One region of the Streptomyces sp. NPDC052101 genome, then DNA from elsewhere that is predicted to be linked to it. Evidence: riboswitches for the same ligand, from Rfam matches in the RefSeq annotation. Region 1 holds a riboswitch; each other region holds the start of a gene.

Region 1 (4,809 bases):
CCGAGTTCCGTCCGCTGACCCGTTTCGAGGGACAGGGACTGGACAAGGGACATGTGGTGAACGATCTGCTGTTCCGCCGCGTACCGCACCAGGACCGATCACCCGAATCTCACCAGGGCCGATAAACCGCTCCAGCCCCTCGTCCCGTCACCGTTAGGGTCGATGCCGTGGCCACCAGTCCTCCGTTTCCGACGTATCCCCCGGGCCCCGACGGCCTTGTTCTCCGTCATCCGCACTGGTGGCAGCGCAGGTGGGTGCGGTACGGGGCACTGATCACGCTGCTGGCGCTGTCCGGTCTGGTCATCCTTGCGCTGGTGCGCCGGCAGACCGGCACCGAGGGGTTCGTCGTCGGGCTCCTGCTGGCCATGCTGCCCGTGCCGTGGCTCATAGCCGCCTTCCGGTGGCTGGACCGGGTGGAGCCGGGCCCCTGGCGGAACCTGATCTTCGCCTTCGCCTGGGGCGCGTGCGCGGCGGCGCTGATAGCCATCATCGCCAACAGCTTCGCGACCAAGTGGATAGCCACCGCCACCGCCGACCCGGCCGGCGCGAACACCCTCGGCGCCACCGTGATAGCGCCCGTCGTGGAGGAATCCGCCAAGGCCGCCTCCGTCCTGCTCGTCTTTCTCTTCCGCAGGCGTGACTTCACCGGGATCGTGGACGGGGTGGTGATAGCGGGCATCACCGCCACCGGGTTCGCGTTCACCGAGAACATCCTCTATCTGGGTACGGCCTTCGGGACCGACCAGCTCACCGGCGACCGGGGCATCGCCTCCGTCACCGCCGCCACCTTCTTCGTGCGCATCGTGATGTCCCCGTTCGCGCACCCCCTGTTCACCACCCTCACCGGTCTCGGCTTCGGCATCGCCGCGCTCTCCGCCGAGCGGCAGCGCGGCCGGCGGGTGCTGCTGCCGGTCTGCGGCCTGCTGCTCGCGATGAGCATGCACGCCTTCTGGAACGGCTCCTCCACCTTCGGCGAGTTCGGTTTCTTCGCCGTCTACGGCGCCTTCATGGTGCCCGCGTTCGGCCTGCTGACCTGGCTCGCGATCTGGACGCGGCAGCGGGAGCTGCGGACCGTACGGGAGGAACTGCCGGCGTATGTGCTGGCCGGGTGGCTGGGGCCGGCCGAGCCGTTCGCGCTGGCGTCGATGGGGGCGCGGCGGACGGCCCGTGACTACGCCCGGCACCACCATGGCCGGCCGGCGGCGCGGACGGTGGCGCAGTACGAGGCGTACGCCACCTCGCTCGCGTTTCTGCGGCACCGGGGGCGCCAGGGGAAGGCCGGGGCCGACTTCGTCGTACGGGAGCGGGAGCTGCTGGACGAGCTGTGGAAGCGGAGGGAACTGGCTCGGCCGGCCCTGGAGTACGCGGCGCGGGCGGCTGCGCCGGCTTGGCCGGTGTACGCGGCGCCGGCGGCGATGGCATGGCCGGGGTACGGATATCCGGCGGCGCAGATGCCCTCGGCGTCCGGGCCGGCGTACGGGTATCCGACGGCACCGTATTCCGCGTACAACCCGTATCGGTCGTAGACGATCGGCGCCGGCGGTGGATGATCTCGTTCCGCCACCGGCGCCGGGTTCACACGGATGTCACGGTCAGGGGGTGAGGCCCTTGTCCCGCAGCCAAGGCGCCGGGTCGATGGCACTGGCCTGGCCGTTCGGGTGGACCTCCAGGTGGAGGTGCGGGCCGGTGACGTTGCCGGTGGCGCCGATCCGGCCGATGACATCGCCGGTGGAGACCTTCTGGCCGACCGAGACGTTGATCGAGGACTGGTGGCAGAACCACAGCTCGGTGCCGTCGTCCAGGGTCAGGACGGTGCGGTAGCCGTAGGCGCCGGCCCAGCCCGCCTCGGTGACCGTGCCGCTGTGGACGGCCTTGATGAGGGTGCCGGTGGGGGCGGCGAAGTCGAGGCCGGTGTGGTAGCCGGAGGACCACATCGCGCCGGGCTGGCCGAAGGTGCCGGTGATCGTGTACGAGACGACCGGCAGTGTGTACTGCTTGGCCAGCTCGGCCAGTCGCTTGGCCTCGGCCGCCTTCTTGGCGTCGGCCTCCGCCTGCTGTTTGGCGTCGGCGGCCTTGGCGGCGGCGGCCTGCTCCGCCTTGGCGGCCGCGTCGGCGGTCTCCTTCTCGGTGGCGGCGAGCGCGGCGGTGGTGGCCTTGCTCTCGGCCTTGCTCTGCTGCTGCTCGGCCTGGGCCATGATCCGGTTGCGCAGGGCCTCGCCGGCGTTGCCGCTGTCCGCGCTGTCGGAGGCCATGCCGGCCCTGCTGAGCGCGGTGGCGGCCTCCGGCTTGGCGGCGGAGTCTGTACCGAAGAGATGCTCGACCGAGTCTGGCAGGGATATGGAGACCGGCGGCTTGCCGGTGTTGGCGCTGGCCATGCCGCCCGCGCCGACGGCGGCCATCACACCGACGCCGAGGACGGTGGAGCTGCGCGCGAATCCGCCGCGCTGCTTGGCGACGCGGTGCCGGCCACGGACCGGGGCGAGGGAGTCCTCGGTGGGGTTCCACTCCTCCCAGGGGCCCTCCTCGGCGCGGTAGCCGCCGTAGCCGAAGGTGTCGGGCTCCGCCTCCGCGGGCATGAACGGGGCTTCTGGGGCAGGATGGTTGGACGCCACTCGGGCGCACTCCTTTCCTTCCTCCGCCTACCGGGTTAGCTGACGGGTTCGGAGCAGGAAGGTCTCCTACGCGCGTATACCGGGCGTGGACTCTGCGAGTTCACACCGGCATTCGCGTGATTCACCCCAAGGTGGTGGTTCCCCGGTTCCCTCGCGGGATTCGGCGCGTGCGCACGGAGCCGCCTCTTGTGACGGCTGGGACGACCGCGCTGCGTTATCGAACGTTAATAGACCTCAGAGTCACTTTCCAAGCCGTTCGTCTTGATCATTAACGTTTTCCGCCGCGGACTTACCGGCCAGGAGTGGCGCAAACCGGGCGAGTTGACTGCCACTAAGGAGCGTCGACGCTTTTGATGGTGACTCGATGTCATGCGGAGGGCGCTCGTCCGGTCACGGCCGGTAACGATGATCTTGATACTCCCGCCCACTCTGAACCGATGTGCATCGCACCCCACGGATGACGTACACTGGTGACACAACGACGCGGGGTGGAGCAGCTCGGTAGCTCGCTGGGCTCATAACCCAGAGGTCGCAGGTTCAAATCCTGTCCCCGCTACTGAAGACTCAGGGCCCGGAAACCAATGGTTTCCGGGCCCTGAGTGTTTGACCTGAGCGTGTTCCGGGTGGACTCAACCCACCAGGTGCCGGTTCGGCGCCTTGGCCTGCTCCTCGTACTCCGGCAGTACGACCACCTCGACACCGCCCTTCGCCAGCACCCCGGTCCCGTCGGCCGCGTCCACGAACGTGTCCGGCTCCCGCCACGCCGTGACCACGCGCCGCACCCCCGCCCCAAGGATCAGCTCGGAGCACGGCGCCGGCCGGGAGGCCCGCCGGGCGCACGGCTCCAGGCTGCTGTACACGGTGGCGGCGGCCAGCCGCGGATCCGCCGGGTCGATCTTCGCGAGCGCCGCCTCCTCCGCGTGGACCACGGGGTCCTCGCCCTCCCGGGAGTGGCCGCGCGCCAGCTCGCTGCCGTCCGCGGCGACCACGACCGCGCCGACGCTGAACGCCGTCCGCGAGGGCGGGCACAGCGCGGCGAGTTCGCAGGCGGTGCGCAGCCAGTGCCGGTCGGCGGCGGTGGGGAGCGGGCCGGTGCCGGGGGCCGTGGGCTCGTAGCGCATGAGGACCACGTCCTCGATACGGCGGGTCTCGGTCAGCCGCAGCCGGCCGGCCTGGTAGGTGCCCGGGCCGAACAGGCGGGGCGCGGCCGGGTCGCCGACGAACAGCGGGGCAAGGACCAGCTGCAGCTCGTCGGCGAGGCCCTGCTGCAGCAGCTGGGTGTGGACCGTGCCGCCGCCCTCGACCATCAGCCGCCGTACGCCGCGCACGTCGTGCAGGTGGGACAGCAGGGCCCGCCAGTCGAGGCCGGGGCCGAGCGGGACGATGTCGGCGGCGCCGCCGAGGCGGCGGGCGGCCAGCTCGGCGCCCCGGTCGGTCGTGTAGACGAGCTTGGCGCCGCCGGTGTGCCAGAAGCGGGCGCCGGGGTCGAGGTCGCCGGTGGCGGTGACGGTCACCTTCAGCGGGTACTCCGGCCGGCCCTCCCGCACCCGGGCCGCGCGGCGCTCGGCGGAGTTGACCAGCAGCCGCGGGTTGTCGGCGCGGATCGTGCCGGCGCCGATCAGGATGGCGTCGACGGAGGCCCGTACCGCGTCGACCCGGTCGAAGTCGGCCGGGCTGGACAGCAGCAGCCGGTCGGGGCCGGTGTCGTCCAGGTGGCCGTCGAGGGAGACGGCGGCGGACAGCAGCACGTACGGATACGACATGGGCGCGCTCTCCCTGCGAGTTTCAGAAGTCACTCTTGGTTCAAGTTTTAAACAAACCTACACTGGCAGCATGACGACCCGCTGGCTCACCCCCGAGGAGCAGCGCGCCTGGCGCGCGTACCTCGCCGCGACGCACCTCCTGGAGGACGCGATCGACCGACAGCTCCAGCAGGACGCCGGCATGCCGCACCTGTTCTACTCCGTGCTGGCCAACCTCTCCGACGCGCCCGACCGACGGCTGCGCATGACCGATCTCGCCGAGACGCTGAAGATCACGCGCAGTCGGCTGACCTATGCGGTGACCCGCCTGGAGCGCGACGGGCTGGTGCGCCGGGAGGACTGCCGCTGGGACAAGCGCAGCAGTATCGCCGTACTGACGGACGAGGGGATGGCCGTACTGGAGCGTACGGCGCCCGGGCATGTCGAGACCGTGC
Region 2 (4,809 bases), on a different contig from region 1:
CTGCTCGGTGCCGTCGACGGTGACGGACGTGGTGTCGTCCACCGACTTCAGCGCCTGGTCGGCGAAGTCCTTCGGCGTGGCCGGCGGTTCGGCCTTGTGGTCCTTGCCGGCGTCGGCCGAGGTGCCGTGGTAGACGTCGTTGGTCTTGCTGTCGTAGCCCCACACGTCCTTGCCGTTGTGGATGAGGCTGTACTCGGAGCCGCTCTCCAGCAAGGACAGCTTCTGCTTCTGGGGGCCGTCGGATGCGACGCGCAGCGTGTGCGTGCCGGAGACCAACGAGGTGAGCTGGGACTGCGGGTCCGCGGAGGAGCCCTTGCCGGAGCCCTTGGCGGCGCCGGAGGCCAGGCTGTTCTCCAGGCCGCCGAGGTTGGGCAGGCCGAGGTCGGTGCTGATCCGCATGGTGCCGGACAGCTGCTGCACGTCCGACTTGGCGATCTTCTCGATGAGCTGCTGTGCGGTGATCTTGGGCAGGTCGGGGTCGCCGGAGGCGGCGAGCGCCGGGACCAGCCCGATCGTGGCCGCCGCCACCCCCACCACCGCGACCGGGACCGCGTAGCGCGCGGCCTTGCGGCGCCCGGCGTGCGGGGCTTCGTCCCGCGCGGCGTCCCCTCGCGCGTCCACTGCGTCGTCGGATTCGTACGGTGCCATGTGTGCCTTACCTCCGTCGTCGGCGGCGGCTGTCCTCACGCTGGTGCACCTGAGCCGCCATTCTCACCCGAATCGGTGAGGAGTGGTGATGTCCGTGGTTTCCATCTCACCAAATCGGCCTTGAGGAAGCGTCAGACCTCGGAGCCAACTCCGTGTACGCCTGCGGTATGACACGTAGGGGCAGCGACTCCCCCGACCCGTAAGGGTCTCACCGGAGCGGAGTGAGCCGTAAGGGGGCGCACAGGACTGGACCGTAAGGCTGGTGCTGCCGGGAAACCGCGTCCCGCGGAAGCCGACCGACCGGAGTGTCATGCGGCCTCCGGTCGACCGGGCACGGATCGACACGCTCGGCCGGGCGTCAGCCGGTGCGTCGGCCGGGCGTCATCCCACGCCCTCGGCCCGCACCCGCCGCCGGTGCGATCGGCCGGGCGTCGGTCGGCGCGCGGTCAGCCGGAGGGCAGCCCGCGCGATCAGCCAGGCCTCAGCCCGCGCGGTGGACCACCGCGTCGCACAGCTCCAGCAGGGCCGCCTTGGCGTCGCACTCCCTGAGCGGCGCCAGCGCGGCGCGGGCCTCCTCCGCGTACCGGACGGTGTCCCGGCGGGCCTGCTCCAGCGCGGGGTGCGCGCGCAGCGCGGCCAGCGCCTCGGCGTGCCGGGCGTCGTCGGTGAGGTCGGAGTCGAGCAGCTCGCACAGCGCGAGGTCCTCGGGCAGGCCGAGGCGGGCGGCCCGCTCGCGCAGCCGGAGCACGGGCAGCGTCGGGATGCCCTCGCGCAGGTCGGTGCCGGGGGTCTTGCCGGACTCGTGCGAGTCGGAGGCGATGTCCAGGACGTCGTCGGCGAGCTGGAAGGCGACGCCGAGCCGCTCGCCGTACTGGGTGAGCACGTCGACGACCGTCTCGTCGGCGCCCGACATCATCGCGCCGAACCGGCACGAGACCGCCACCAGCGAGCCCGTCTTGCCGCCGAGCACGTCCAGGTAGTGCTCGACCGGGTCACGGCCGTCCGAGGGGCCGGCGGTCTCCAGGATCTGGCCCGTGACCAGCCGCTCGAACGCGAGGGCCTGCACCCGGACCGCCTCGGGGCCGAGGTCGGCGAGGATCTGGGAGGCACGCGCGAAGAGGAAGTCGCCGGTGAGGACCGCGACGGAATTGCCCCAGCGGGTGTTGGCGCTGTCCACGCCGCGCCGCACGGCCGCCTCGTCCATGACGTCGTCGTGGTACAGCGTGGCCAGGTGGGTCAGCTCCACGACCACGGCCGAGGGCACGATGCCCGGTGCGTAGGGGTCGCCGAACTGGGCCGCGAGCATCACGAGCAGCGGCCGGAACCGCTTCCCGCCGGCTCGCACGAGGTGCTGCGCGGCCTCCGTGATGAACGGGACCTCGCTCTTGGTGGCCTCGAGCAAGCCTTCCTCGACAGCCGCCAATCCGACCTGGACATCGGCTTCCAGAGCCTGGTCCCGCACGCTCAGCCCGAACGGCCCGACGACGGTCACGAGGGGTCTCCTGTCTGCAGGTGTCTGCTGGCGATTACACGGTTTGTCGATAGGTCGCTGCCATCACTCAAGTCAGCGTATCCGGTCCTCTTTCGATCACCGATAGCGCCCACCGGTCCAGCCCGGGCGGTACCGGATCATGACCGGTATGGTTTTGATCAAGTGGTAAGAACGGACATTTATCGACTTAACAGGACTTCGCACGGTTTGTCGCGAACCAAGAGGCGAGCGGAGTAACAAGTACACCTCCGCCCGCGCACCCCTCCACTCCCCGCCTGCGCGATCACCCGAATCCCTCATGTCCGATTTGCTTTAATTTGCTACTTCGTGAGTTGGGTCACGGGCGGCCATCGGCGCCCCCACCACCCGACCACCCCTTCCCTCCTTGCCCCGTCGGCGAGTTGAGGGTTGGCAACCGCAAAGGATCAAGTACCCCATAGGGCACAGATCAAGGTCAAATAGTGCTTTGTGTGAATCCAGTACTTGTTCCCGACATGTGCTCTCGCATACGTTCCGGGCCGTCGGGCGGACGCCGAATCCTGCCGCCGCCCGCGTAACCCATCGACGAACTCATTCGTACGGCAGGAGCGGGGGACCCAGGTAAGTCGCCGGACCGGACGGCACACGTCGCACCGGAACGGCTAGGGGTGAAGCCGTGCCTTTCCCGAGGCACGGCCGGGCACCTCCCCGCCCGAACCCGACAGCTCACCTCGCAGGCGTCGGAGAGGACTTCCCCATGCGTGCTTCCGCTCAGCCCCGCCGTACCCGCACCAACCGCCTCTTCCGCGCCCTCGCCGTCGCCGGCACCGGTGCCGCCGTCCTCGCCCTGCCGCTCTTCGGCGCCACCGGCGCCTCCGCGGCCACCGGCACGACGGCCTCCACCACCGCCACCACGGTCTCCGGGTACCCGAACAACCTCGACGGCTGGATCCGCGAGTCGCTCGCGATCATGGCTCAGAAGGGCATCCCGGGCAGCTACAACGGCATTTACCGCAACGTCATCCGGGAGTCCTCCGGCAACCCGCTGGCCATCAACCTCTGGGACTCCAACGCCGCCGCGGGCACCCCCTCCAAGGGTCTGCTGCAGGTGATCGACCCGACCTTCAACGCCTACCACGTGGCCGGCACGGCGTTCTCCCCCTACGACCCGGTCGCCAACATCACCGCGGCCTGCAACTACGCCGCCGCGCGCTACGGCTCGATCGACAACGTCTACAGCGCGTACTGACGGTCCCCGGCCGCGAGGCAGAACACCGGCCGACAGACCGACGCACGTCGGTGAACCGGCACGACATCGGCCGCCCGGCACGTACCCGCACCTGACGGACGGGGGCGTGCCGGGCGGCCGCCGTGCGTCCACCGGGCCCGCCACGGACGGCCGCGTACTGATGTGCCGGTCAGTCGGTCGGAAACAGTCTTTCGAGGACGGCGGCGATGCCGTCGTCCTCGTTCGACAGGGTGATCTCATCGGCCACCGCCTTGAGTTCGGGATGCGCGTTGGCCATCGCGACCCCGTGTCCGGCCCAGTCGAGCATCGGGATGTCGTTGGGCATGTCACCGAACGCCACGGCCTGCCGCGCGGCGATGCCGAGCCGCTCGGCGGCCAGCGCGAGACCGGTCGCCTTGGTCACCCCGGACGGCTGCAGCTCCACGGTCCCCGGCCCCGACATGGTGACGGTCGCCAACGAGCCCACCACCGCGCGCGCGATGGCCGCCAACTCGTCGTCGGACAGGGCCGCATGGCGCAGCAGCACCTTGCTGATGGGCGCGCACCACAGGTCGTCGCGCCGGCCGACCCGCACCGCGGGCAGGGTCGGGTGCGGCATCCGATAGCCGGGCTCGATGAGCGTGAGCCCGTCGACGCCGTCCTGGTCGACGGCCGCGTACACCTGCCCCACCTCCGCCTCGATCTTGCCGAGCGCGGTCTCGGCCAGCTCCCGGTCCAACCGGACCGACCACAACAGGCGGCCGGATCCGGCGTCGTAGACCTGTGCGCCCTGCCCGCACACCGCGAGCCCCGTGCAGCCGAGGCGCGCGAGGAGGGGCCGTACCCGCGGGGCCGGGCGGCCCGTCACCACCAGGTGGCGGGCGCCGGCCCGGACCACCCGCGCGAGCGCGGCGAGCGACCGGTCGGAGACGCTGTCGTCGCCGCGCAGCAGCGTTCCGTCGAGGTCGGTGGCGATCAGTGCATACGCGGGGGAGGCTGCCATGATCAGAGAATACGGATACCTCGCCCCGCCGACTCATCTTGTCGTCCTGCGTACTTACGTACTGGTCAGCCCCAAGTGGTGCCCGCAGGCTCCTTGATGGTGGTGTTGATGCGGTTGAACATGTTGGTGAGCGAGATGGTGAGGATCAGCGCGGACAGCTGCTTCTCTTCGTAGTGGTCGGCCACTTCGTCCCACAGTGTGTCCGGAACCGGCTCCTCGGAGCGGTCGGCGAGCCGGGTCATCCGCTCGGCCAGCTGCAGCGCGGCGCGCTCGGCGTCGGTGAAGAACGGCGCCTCGCGCCAGGCGGCGACGGCGGCGATCCGCTCCTCGCTCGCGCCGGCCTTGCGCAGGTTCGCCGCATGGGCGTGCGCGCACGCGCTGCAACCGTTGATCTGGCTGGCCCGCAGTCCGACGATCTCCCCCAGCTCCGGCGGCAGCCCGCCTTCCCCGATCCCCTGC
Region 3 (4,809 bases), on a different contig from region 1:
AGTACAGCGTCGGGAAGGGCGTGCCGTCGGGCAGCCGCGGCGCGGTCTCCACGACGTCCGGCTGACCGCAGGGGCAGCGGTGCGCGATGGCCCGCAGGCCCCGCGGCGGACGGCCCAGCTGCTGCTTGAAGGCCTCGACGTCCGCTTCGGTGGGCTCGGTGCGCGGAGTGGGCGGCGGGGGCGTTTCCATGACTGCTTTCAGGATGGCTTTCTGTCGGTTGCCGGCGTGGGGCCGGTCACTGGTCGGAGGCGTCGGACTTGTCGACCCCGTCCCAGATGTTCGCGTACCAGGGCCGCTGGGCGGCCCGGAGGTCGGCCCGGGTCTGCTTGGCCGTGCCCGGGTCGACGACGATGTACCCGGTCTCCCCGGGCATCACATAGTGCAGCCGGAGCCGGATCTGCTGCTCGGCGTAGGAGTCGTCCTGCCAGCGCGCCTTGAGGTCGCGCAGCTGCTCGACCCGTTTGGCGGCCTGCTCCTGCTGCCGCCGCAGGTCGGAGATCTGCGCGCGCTGGGAGACGTACTGCCGCATCGGATAGGCGAGCGCGACGATCATCGAGCACAGCACCAGCGCGAGCAGTGCCGCCCGGCCGGTGAGCCGGGAGCGGCGGGCCTGCCGCTTGGTCTGCGAGCGGTAGACCCGGGCCGCCGTCTGCTCGCCGAGCAGCCGCAGCCTGGTCGCGGTGGAGAACCGGTCCCGGTCCTTCACGGCCATGTCCCCGCCTCCCTGATACGTGCGTACGTCCCCGCACACGGTACGGGACCGGGTACGGGGACGTACGTACGACGGGCTCAGCCTTACCCCAGGTTGGGTCAGCCCTTGAAGCGCGGGAAGGCGCTGCGGCCGGCGTACACCGCGGCGTCGTCGAGGATCTCCTCGATGCGCAGCAGCTGGTTGTACTTGGCGACGCGCTCGGAGCGGGCCGGGGCGCCGGTCTTGATCTGGCCGCAGTTGGTGGCGACGGCCAGGTCGGCGATGGTGACGTCCTCGGTCTCGCCGGAGCGGTGGGACATCATGCACTTGAAGCCGCTGCGCTGGGCCAGCTCGACGGCGTCCAGGGTCTCGGTCAGCGAGCCGATCTGGTTGACCTTCACGAGCAGGGCGTTGGCGGTGCCCTCCTCGATGCCGCGGGCCAGGCGCTCGGGGTTGGTGACGAACAGGTCGTCGCCGACCAGCTGGACCTTGTCGCCGAGCTTGTCGGTGATGACCTTCCAGCCGGCCCAGTCGTCCTCGAACAGCGGGTCCTCGATGGAGACGAGCGGGTAGGCCGCGACCAGCTCCTCGTAGTACTCCGTCATCTCGGCGGCGGAGCGCTCCTTGCCCTCGAAGAGGTACTTGCCGTCCTTGTAGAACTCGGAGGCGGCCACGTCGAGCGCGAGGGCGATCTGCTGGCCGGGGGCGTAGCCGGCCTCCTTGATGGCCTCGATGATCAGGTCGAGGGCCTCGCGGTTGGAGCCGAGGTTCGGGGCGAAGCCGCCCTCGTCGCCGAGGCCGGTGGACAGGCCCTTGCTCTTCAGGACCTTCTTCAGCGTGTGGTAGACCTCGGTGCCCCAGCGCAGGGCCTCGGAGAAGGACTCCGCGCCGATCGGGGCGATCATGAACTCCTGGATGTCCACGTTGGAGTCCGCGTGCGAGCCGCCGTTCAGGATGTTCATCATCGGCACCGGCAGCAGGTGCGCGTTGGGACCGCCCAGGTAGCGGAAGAGGGGGAGGTCCGACGCCTCGGAGGCGGCGTGGGCGACGGCGAGGGAGACGCCGAGGATGGCGTTGGCGCCGAGGGAGCCCTTGTTGTCGGTGGCGTCCAGGTCGAACATCGCCTGGTCGATCAGGCGCTGCTCGGTGGCGTCGTAGCCGACCAGCTCGGGGCCGATCTGCTCGATGACGGCGAGGACGGCCTTCTCGACACCCTTGCCCTGGTAGCGGTTGGGGTCACCGTCGCGCAGCTCGATGGCCTCGAAGGCACCGGTGGAGGCGCCGGACGGGACGGCGGCACGACCCGTGCTGCCATCGTCGAGGCCGACCTCGACCTCGACCGTGGGGTTGCCTCGGGAGTCCAGGATTTCCCGGGCTACGACGACGTCGATGGACGGCACGAGCATCTCCTTCTTGGATGTGACGCTGGAAGTGCGGGGCGCGTGTGCCTTACGGCTGTGCCTTGCGACTAGAGCCTAACCGTCTCCGGGGGATCGGCCACTGACCGACCTTCCCGTGGGCGGGGAGGACACGCAGACGGTACCCATTGTTCATCGACGGAACAAAGGGGGTTCCGGGTGAGGCCGAGATGAAGAGTGGGAAAGCCGAGGTGAAGAGGGGGGAAAGCGGCACATAAAAACCCCGCCCCGGCGCGTACGGGGGAACACGCGCCGGGACGGGGAGCCCGTGGGGACGGGGGTGGCCCTCACAAGGCCTTCAGTGTGCGGGCCGGGGATGTGAGGGCACTGTGGGTCCGTTGGGAGCCAGGTGTCACTTCAGGTGCAGCTGCTGGCCCGGGTAGATGAGGTTGGCGTCCTCGACGATGTCCTTGTTCAGCTCGAAGAGCTTCTGCCAGCCGCCCTGGACGTGGTGCTTGACGGCGATGGAGCTGAGGGTGTCGCCCGTGACGACCTTGTACTCGCCGTCGCCCTTCTTGACCGTCTTGCCGGTCGGGGTGGTGACGGTCTTGCTCTTCGCCGGGGCCGTGCGCTCGGCGGAGCGGGAGGCGGCCTGCTGGTCGGTGGAGCGGGTGGTGGCGGTGCTGCCGCTCTTGCTCGACGAGCCGGACGAGCTGTTCGAGGAGCTGGTGCTCGGGGCGGAGCCGTTGTAGGCGGCGGAGGACAGGCCCGTGCCGCAGACCGGCCAGGCGCCCTTGCCCTGAGCGGCGAGGACCTTCTCGGCGACGGATATCTGCTGCGCCTTGGTGGCCTGGTTGGCCGTCGAGGCGTAGGCGGTGCCGCCGTACGCGGCCCAGGTGGAGGCGGAGAACTGCAGACCGCCGTAGAAGCCGTTGCCGGTGTTGATGGACCAATTGCCGCCCGACTCGCACTGGGCGACCGCGTCCCACTCGGAGGCGGTGGCGGCGGAGGCGTTGCCGGCCGCCATCAGCGGGGCGGCCACGGCGGCACCGGTGACACCGGCGAGCGCGACGACACGAACGGCCTTGGACGGGCGACGGTGCTTGCCCTTACCGGAAAACAGCATGGAAGGATCCCCTCACCGACGCCTGCGAGGTGAGCTGTCGGGTTCGGGCCGGTTGAGTTGCCCGGCCGCACGCCCGCTGTCGCGGGCCTGCGGCTTCACCCCAAGCCGGTTCCGGCGTCAACCGCCGGTTCCAGCACCTACCTTGGGTCCCCCGCTCCTGCCTACGGCGCTTGACGCGACGACTGTTCCCGGGCGACCGCTGGCAGGATTCGGCGTTGCGGATGCCGGGGCTCGTGGTGACGAGCGATCCTGACCGTAGCCACGTGATCGAGGGAATTTCAAAGACGATCAGGGCTTCTGAGACTCATCCCACACTTTCGCCAAACCGGACATTAGGCATGAAGTGGGGCGCCAACTCTCCCTGTCAATCGCCCTTTTCGCCCTCGACTTTCAGGGTCTGACCGGCAGTGATGTGGTTCGGGTCGGCGCCGATGACCTTCTTGTTGCCGTCGTAGAGCGCATGCCATCCGCCGTCGACACCAAGGGAGTCGGCGATGGAGACGAGGGTGTCGCCCTCGCGGACGATGTACGCGCCCGGCTCGCGGGTCGCGTGACGGCCAGAAGATGTACCGTTCTGACCGTTTGCCGCGCTTTCGTCCGCACTACCGCCACGGTGACGCCCGCCACTGCTGAGCGCGCCGGTGTCGACCAGGCTCCAAGAACCGGCGGACTGCTGGGACTTGTCCGAGTCGTCGGTACCGGGGGTCACGGAGGGAGAGCTGTCGCTCCCCTGCTGATCCCCATCTCCGCCCGAACCGGACTTGTCGCCCTTGTCGGACTTGGGCGTGCTGGTGCCCGTGGGGTCGCCGGTCGCCTCCGGAGTCTTGGTGGCCCCTTCGCCCTGCCCCTGACCCTGGCCTTGCCCCTGACCCTGGTCCTGTCCCTTGCCTGCGCCCGTGCCTGTGCTCGGCGTGGCGGGCGAGTGGGACGAGGGAGAGCCCGAGGAATCGGAGCCGGAAGCGGAGTTGGACGCGGAGCCCGCGTCGGAACCGGAGCCGGAGCTGGTACCGGAGTCGGAACCGGAGCCCGGCGAGGATGAATCCGACAGACCGGACGAGTCGGAGGTATCGGCGGAGCCGGACCCGTCACTCGCCCCGCCGGAGCCGCCGGAGCCACCGACACCGGTGTCCACGTCGACCGAACCGGAGTTGGAGGTCAGCCCGGCGGTCAGCGCGCACATGGTCCACGGCTTGGTGCCCTGGTCGGCCAGGATCTTCTCGGCGACGGCGATCTGCTGGGAGCGGCTGGCCTGGTCGGCGCTGTCGGCGTACTGCGTGCCGCCGTACTTGTCCCAGTCGCCCTGCGATATCTGCAGGCCGCCGTAGTACCCGTTGCCGCTGTTCGCGCTCCAGGAACCGCCGCTCTCGCACTCGGCGACCTTGTCCCAGGTGGTGCCGTCGGCCGCGTGGGCGCTCGCGGCGCCGAGCAGTGGGAGGGCGATGGCGGAGCCGGTCACTCCGGCCGCGACGAGGAGGGCCGGAGCCTGACGGGGGCGACGGTGACGACCGTTCCCGGAGAGCATGCGGAAGCCTTTCGTGCGACAGCAGAACCGGCGTGGCGAACTGGTACCCCTCGCCACACTGATGGGTGAACGTATCGGCAGACGATCACTTGTCACAAGTTCATGCCGCGC
Region 4 (4,809 bases), on a different contig from region 1:
GCATGGGCCCCAGAGTACGGCTCGCGTACGACAACGGCGCGGGGCAGTCTGTGGAGGACGAAAGTCGGATCGAGGCCGCGGTCCGACGACACGACCGGGACAGGACGAAGGTCCGATCCGGGCATGCTTCACGATATGGGAAACTGGTCTAGACAACCCTGAAGACTGAAGGGCAGCAACACATGGCTGAGCGCCGCGTCAACGTCGGCTGGGCCGAGGGCCTCCACGCCCGCCCCGCTTCCATCTTCGTCCGAGCCGCCACGGCCGCAGGCGTCCCGGTGACGATCGCCAAGGCTGACGGCAACCCCGTCAACGCGGCCTCCATGCTGGCCGTACTGGGCCTGGGTGCCCAGGGTGGCGAGGAGATCGTTCTCGCCTCCGAGGCCGACGGCGCGGACATCGCCCTCGACCGTCTGGCGAGGCTGGTCTCCGAAGGCCTCGAGGAACTGCCCGAGACGGTCTGAGTACCGGCGCAACCAACGCACGGGAGCCGCGTCGTCCTTTTCGGGCGGCGCGGCTCCGCCCTTTCCGGGCCCATTGCACGCACACCGGAATTCGAGCAACGGAAATACACCGCCACCGAATTACTCTTCTTTGTATACGGCGTCCGTGTTAATGCCGGAGGCCCGACATGTTTACGGCGTGTTGCGAAGTCCTCACACGCTCGGCGGCCCCGGGAAAACGCAGCCGGTGCGCGGCCGTCGCGCGTTCGGTGTGCAGCGCCGTGACCGCCCGCGCGCGCTCGCCGTCGCCGCGCGCCACCGCGTCCACGATGGCGCCGTGTTCCACCCAGGCCTCCACCGGGCTCGGCGACGTCTCCACCGTGTACATCCAGGCGATCTTGTGACGCAGCTGGGTGAGCATCGCGGTCAGCGAGGGGCTGCAGGAGGCCTGGGCGAGCGTCTCATGGAACCAGCTGCCCAGTGAGCGCAGATCCTCGCTGTGCCCCCTTCTGGCCCGCTCCTGACCCAGCCTGACCAGGCCGCGCAGCACCTTCAGATGGGCCTCCGTGCGCCGCTGTGCGGCCCGGGCGGCGCCGAGCGGCTCCAGGAGCGTGCGCATCTCCAGCAGGTCGGCGGCCTCCTGCTCGGTCGGCTCGGCCACGCACGCGCCCGCGTGCCGGCGGGTGACCACGAAGCCCTCGGCCTCCAGGGTGCGCAGCGCCTCGCGGACGGGGACGCGCGAGACGCCGTAGCGGCGGGCCAGGACTTCCTCGGTGAGGCGGCCGCCGCGCTCGTGGACACCGGCGACGATGTCGTCCCGGATCGCCGTGCATACCGAGTGCGCCGGAATACGCATGACCGACCTCCGCCTTAATCCCCGTGAAACGTCGACGATGGACGCGTGTTCCGTGACTCTATTCCAATGGGCCGGAATTTCCGACGGCGGGTCGGAATCCATGGATATTTTTTGGTCAGCAAGTCCGGTGTCCACCGCTGTATCCCGCTGTGCACCTCATCCCGCTGCGCACCGCGCAAAACGGCGAAGGCCCCGGCTCGGTGAGCCGGGGCCCCAATACCGCACGGGCGTCGGGTCAGACGTTCACGCCGTGCCCGCGGAGGTAGGCGACGGGGTCGACGTCCGAGCCGTAGTCGGGAGTCGTACGGGCCTCGAAGTGGAGGTGCGGGCCGGTGACGTTGCCGGTCGCGCCGGACAGGCCGATCTGCTGGCCCGGGGTGACCTGCCGGCCGACCGAGACGCCTATGGACGACAGGTGGCCGTACTGGGTGTACATGCCGTCGGCCATGCGGATCACGATCTGGTTGCCGTACGCCCCGCCCCAGCCGGTGGAGACGACGGTGCCGGAGCCGACCGCGTGGACGGTCGTGCCGCTGGCCGCGTGGAAGTCGATTCCGGTGTGCGAGCCGGAGGACCACAGGGAGCTGCTGGCCTTGTAGCCCGTGGAGACATAGGAGTCGGCGATCGGGGCGACGAAGGCGTTCAGGCGCTCGCGCTCGGCCTCGCGGGCGGCGCGGGCCTGGGCCGCGCGCTCCTGCTTGGCCTTCTCCGCCGCCGCCTTGGCCGCGGCCTCCTCGGCCGCCTTCTGCTCGGCGGCCTGCTTCTGGGCGGCGGCCTGGGCGTCGATCTGCTCGGCGATGTCGTCGCCGACACTGATCACCGGGGTGAGACCGGTCTGCTCGGCGGTGTTCTCGGCGGCGAACGCCGGGGCGGTCGCGAGGGTGCCGATGACGCCGGTGGTGGTGAGGGCCGCGATACCGGCCGCCTGAGCGGTGGTGCGCTTGACCCGGCCGGGCTTGCGATGCTTCCCGGTGGCGCACATGAACGCCATGAAGTGGCTGGTCCTTTCCTTCCCTCTCGCCTACCGGGTTAGCTGACGGGTTCGGAGCAGGAAGGTCTCCTACGGGCCCCCTCGCGACACGCGCGGGCGCCCGATTCACCCCAGGGACTGCGATGGGTCCCCGGCTCCCCTGGCTCGCGCCGTACGGGGACTCGGCGATGGCTGTCCGGTGCCGCGGGTGCGGCGCACTGCCTACTGACGAACAGCCCGGACGACGCTACGAAAGCCTGCTTTCCAACCCCAAACGGATCCGGGATTTTGTAGCGCATCCCACAGGGCAGACAGGCAACCTCCGCCGCAAATCGGGCATCTGGGGAAGGGAGTGGAACAGCAGGGGCCCTGACGGCCTGTAGACCGTCAGGGCCCCACGCGCGCGTGCGGCGTCCGCCGCGTACTACTCCGCGGAGACGACCGTGACTTCGCCGATGCCGAGCGCCTCCACCGGCGCCTTGATCGCGGAGGCGTCACCGACGAGGACGGTCACCAGGCGGTCCACCGGGAACGCGTTCACGACGGCCGCCGTGGCCTCCACCGTGCCCGTCGCGGCCAGCTGCTGATACAGCGTCGCCTGGAAGTCGTCGGGCAGATGCTGCTCGACCTGGTCGGCCAGCGTGCTCGCCACGGCCGCCGCGGTCTCGTACTTCAGCGGCGCCACCCCGACGAGGTTCTGCACGGCCACGTCCCGCTCGGGGTCGGTCAGGCCGTCCGCGGCGAGGGTGCGCAGCACCTTCCACAGGTCGTCCAGCGCGGGGCCGGTGTTGGGGGTGTCCACGGAGCCGCTGATGGCGAGCATCGAGACACCGGTGCCGTCCGGGGCGGAGCGCAGGACCTGCCCGAACGCGCGCACACCGTAGGTGTAGCCCTTCTCCTCGCGCAGGACGCGGTCCAGGCGGGAGGTGAGGGTGCCGCCGAGGCAGTAGGTGCCGAGCACCTGGGCGGGCCACACGCGGTCGTGCCGGTCGGAGCCGACGCGGCCGATGAGCAGCTGCGTCTGGACGGCGCCGGGGCGGTCCACGATGACGACCCGCCCGGTGTCGTCGGCGCTCACCGACGGCACGGGCCGCGGCTCACCCGGGGTGCCGGTCCAGGCGCCCAGGGTGTCACCGAGCAGCGCGTCCAGGTCGATGCCGGTGAGGTCGCCGACCACGACCGCGGTGGCCGTGGCGGGACGGACGTACCGGTCGTAGAAGGCGCGTACGGCGGTGGCGTCGATCTTCTCGACCGTGTCCTCGGTGCCCTGGCGCGGGCGGGACATGCGCGAGGTCGCCGGGAACAGCTCCTTGGACAGTTCCTTGGCGGCCCGGCGGGACGGGTTGGCCAGCTCGTGCGGGATCTCGTCCAGGCGGTTGCGGACCAGCCGCTCGACCTCGCTCTCGGCGAACGCGGGCGCGCGCAGGGCGTCGGCGAGCAGGCCGAGGCCCTTGGCCAGGCGGGAGGCCGGGACCTCCAGGCTGAGCCGGACGCCGGGGTGGTCGGCGTGCGAGTCCAGCGTGGCGCCCGCGCGCTCCAGCTCGGCGGCGAACTCCTCGGCGGAGTGCTTGTCGGTGCCCTCGGAGAAGGCCCGCGCCATGATCGTGCCGACGCCGTCCAGGCCGGCCGGCTCGGCGTCCAGGGGCGCGTCCAGCAGCACCTCGACGGCGACGACCTGCTGGCCGGGGCGGTGGCAGCGCAGCACCGTCAGGCCGTTGCCGAGCGTGGCGCGCTCGGGGGCCGGGAACGCCCACGGCTTGGCCTCGCCGGGCTGCGGCTGGGGGTGGAAGTCCATGGTGGCGAGCTGGGTCACTTGGCCGTCTCCTCGTTCTCGTTTCCGGCCTCTACGGTCGCTTCCTGCTCCGGGTCCTCACCGCGCCCCGCCTCCTCGGTGTGCTCGGCGGAATCGGCTGACAGCGGCTCGTAGACGAGGACCGCGCGGTTGTCGGGGCGCAGGCGGGCCTTGGCGACCTCCTGGACCTCCTCGGGGGTCACCTCCAGGACGCGCTTGACGGCGGTGAGGGCGAGCTGCGGGTCGCCGAACAGGACGGCGAACCGGCACAGTTCGTCGGCGCGGCCGGCGACCGTGCCGAGCCGGTCCAGCCACTCGCGCTCCAACTGGGCCTGGGCGCGCTCCATTTCCTCGGGCGTGGGGCCCTCCTCGGCGAACCGGGCCAGCTCCTCGTCGATGGCGGTCTCGATGACCGGCACCTCGACGTCACCGGAGGTCTTCACGTCCAGCCAGCCCATCGAGGGCGCGCCGGCGAGGCGCAGCAGGCCGAAGCCGGCCGCGACGGCCGTACGATCGCGGCGCACCAGCCGGTTGTACAGGCGGGAGGACTCGCCGCCGCCGAGGACGGTCAGCGCCAGGTCGGCCGCGTCGCACGCGCGCGTGCCGTCCTCCGGGAGCCGGTAGGCGGCCATCAGGGCGCGCGCAGGGACCTCCTCGACGACGACCTCGCGCTTCTGCTCGCCGATGACCTCCGGCAGGGATCCGTCGCGCGGTTCGGGCTTGCCGTCGTGCGCGGCGATGGACCCGA

What was found. A riboswitch is a leader RNA that binds a small molecule or an ion and turns the genes downstream of it on or off. The one in region 1 is predicted to bind cyclic di-AMP.
Positions count from the first base shown of each region.
Region 2: it holds a riboswitch for cyclic di-AMP, as region 1 does, so the genes downstream of both, AB0L75_RS22150 (transglycosylase SLT domain-containing protein) here and AB0L75_RS32175 (M23 family metallopeptidase) in region 1, are expected to answer to the same signal.
Region 3: it holds a riboswitch for cyclic di-AMP, as region 1 does, so the genes downstream of both, AB0L75_RS09700 (transglycosylase family protein) here and AB0L75_RS32175 (M23 family metallopeptidase) in region 1, are expected to answer to the same signal.
Region 4: it holds a riboswitch for cyclic di-AMP, as region 1 does, so the genes downstream of both, AB0L75_RS32550 (M23 family metallopeptidase) here and AB0L75_RS32175 (M23 family metallopeptidase) in region 1, are expected to answer to the same signal.

Region 1 covers NZ_JBFAWH010000023.1:95,107-99,915, reverse strand. Annotated here, with positions in the region: gene trmB (tRNA (guanosine(46)-N7)-methyltransferase TrmB) at 1-125, shown strand, start outside; gene AB0L75_RS32180 (PrsW family intramembrane metalloprotease) at 168-1,526, shown strand; gene AB0L75_RS32175 (M23 family metallopeptidase) at 1,593-2,612, opposite strand; cyclic di-AMP (ydaO/yuaA leader) riboswitch at 2,620-2,788, opposite strand; tRNA gene AB0L75_RS32170 (tRNA-Met) at 3,095-3,168, shown strand; gene AB0L75_RS32165 (dihydrofolate reductase family protein) at 3,242-4,375, opposite strand; gene AB0L75_RS32160 (MarR family transcriptional regulator) at 4,446-4,809, shown strand, end outside.
Region 2 covers NZ_JBFAWH010000012.1:92,102-96,910, forward strand. Annotated here, with positions in the region: gene AB0L75_RS22140 (DUF2092 domain-containing protein) at 1-648, opposite strand, end outside; gene AB0L75_RS22145 (polyprenyl synthetase family protein) at 1,130-2,140, opposite strand; cyclic di-AMP (ydaO/yuaA leader) riboswitch at 2,693-2,872, shown strand; gene AB0L75_RS22150 (transglycosylase SLT domain-containing protein) at 2,877-3,368, shown strand; gene AB0L75_RS22155 (HAD family hydrolase) at 3,538-4,350, opposite strand; gene AB0L75_RS22160 (carboxymuconolactone decarboxylase family protein) at 4,416-4,809, opposite strand, start outside.
Region 3 covers NZ_JBFAWH010000003.1:521,650-526,458, reverse strand. Annotated here, with positions in the region: gene AB0L75_RS09715 (DUF501 domain-containing protein) at 1-190, opposite strand, end outside; gene AB0L75_RS09710 (septum formation initiator family protein) at 237-713, opposite strand; gene eno (phosphopyruvate hydratase) at 812-2,098, opposite strand; gene AB0L75_RS09700 (transglycosylase family protein) at 2,463-3,176, opposite strand; cyclic di-AMP (ydaO/yuaA leader) riboswitch at 3,181-3,355, opposite strand; gene AB0L75_RS09695 (transglycosylase family protein) at 3,541-4,698, opposite strand.
Region 4 covers NZ_JBFAWH010000024.1:77,019-81,827, reverse strand. Annotated here, with positions in the region: gene AB0L75_RS32565 (GNAT family N-acetyltransferase) at 1-4, opposite strand, end outside; gene AB0L75_RS32560 (HPr family phosphocarrier protein) at 183-464, shown strand; gene AB0L75_RS32555 (GntR family transcriptional regulator) at 613-1,299, opposite strand; gene AB0L75_RS32550 (M23 family metallopeptidase) at 1,535-2,290, opposite strand; cyclic di-AMP (ydaO/yuaA leader) riboswitch at 2,303-2,467, opposite strand; gene AB0L75_RS32545 (pitrilysin family protein) at 2,694-4,082, opposite strand; gene AB0L75_RS32540 (pitrilysin family protein) at 4,079-4,809, opposite strand, start outside.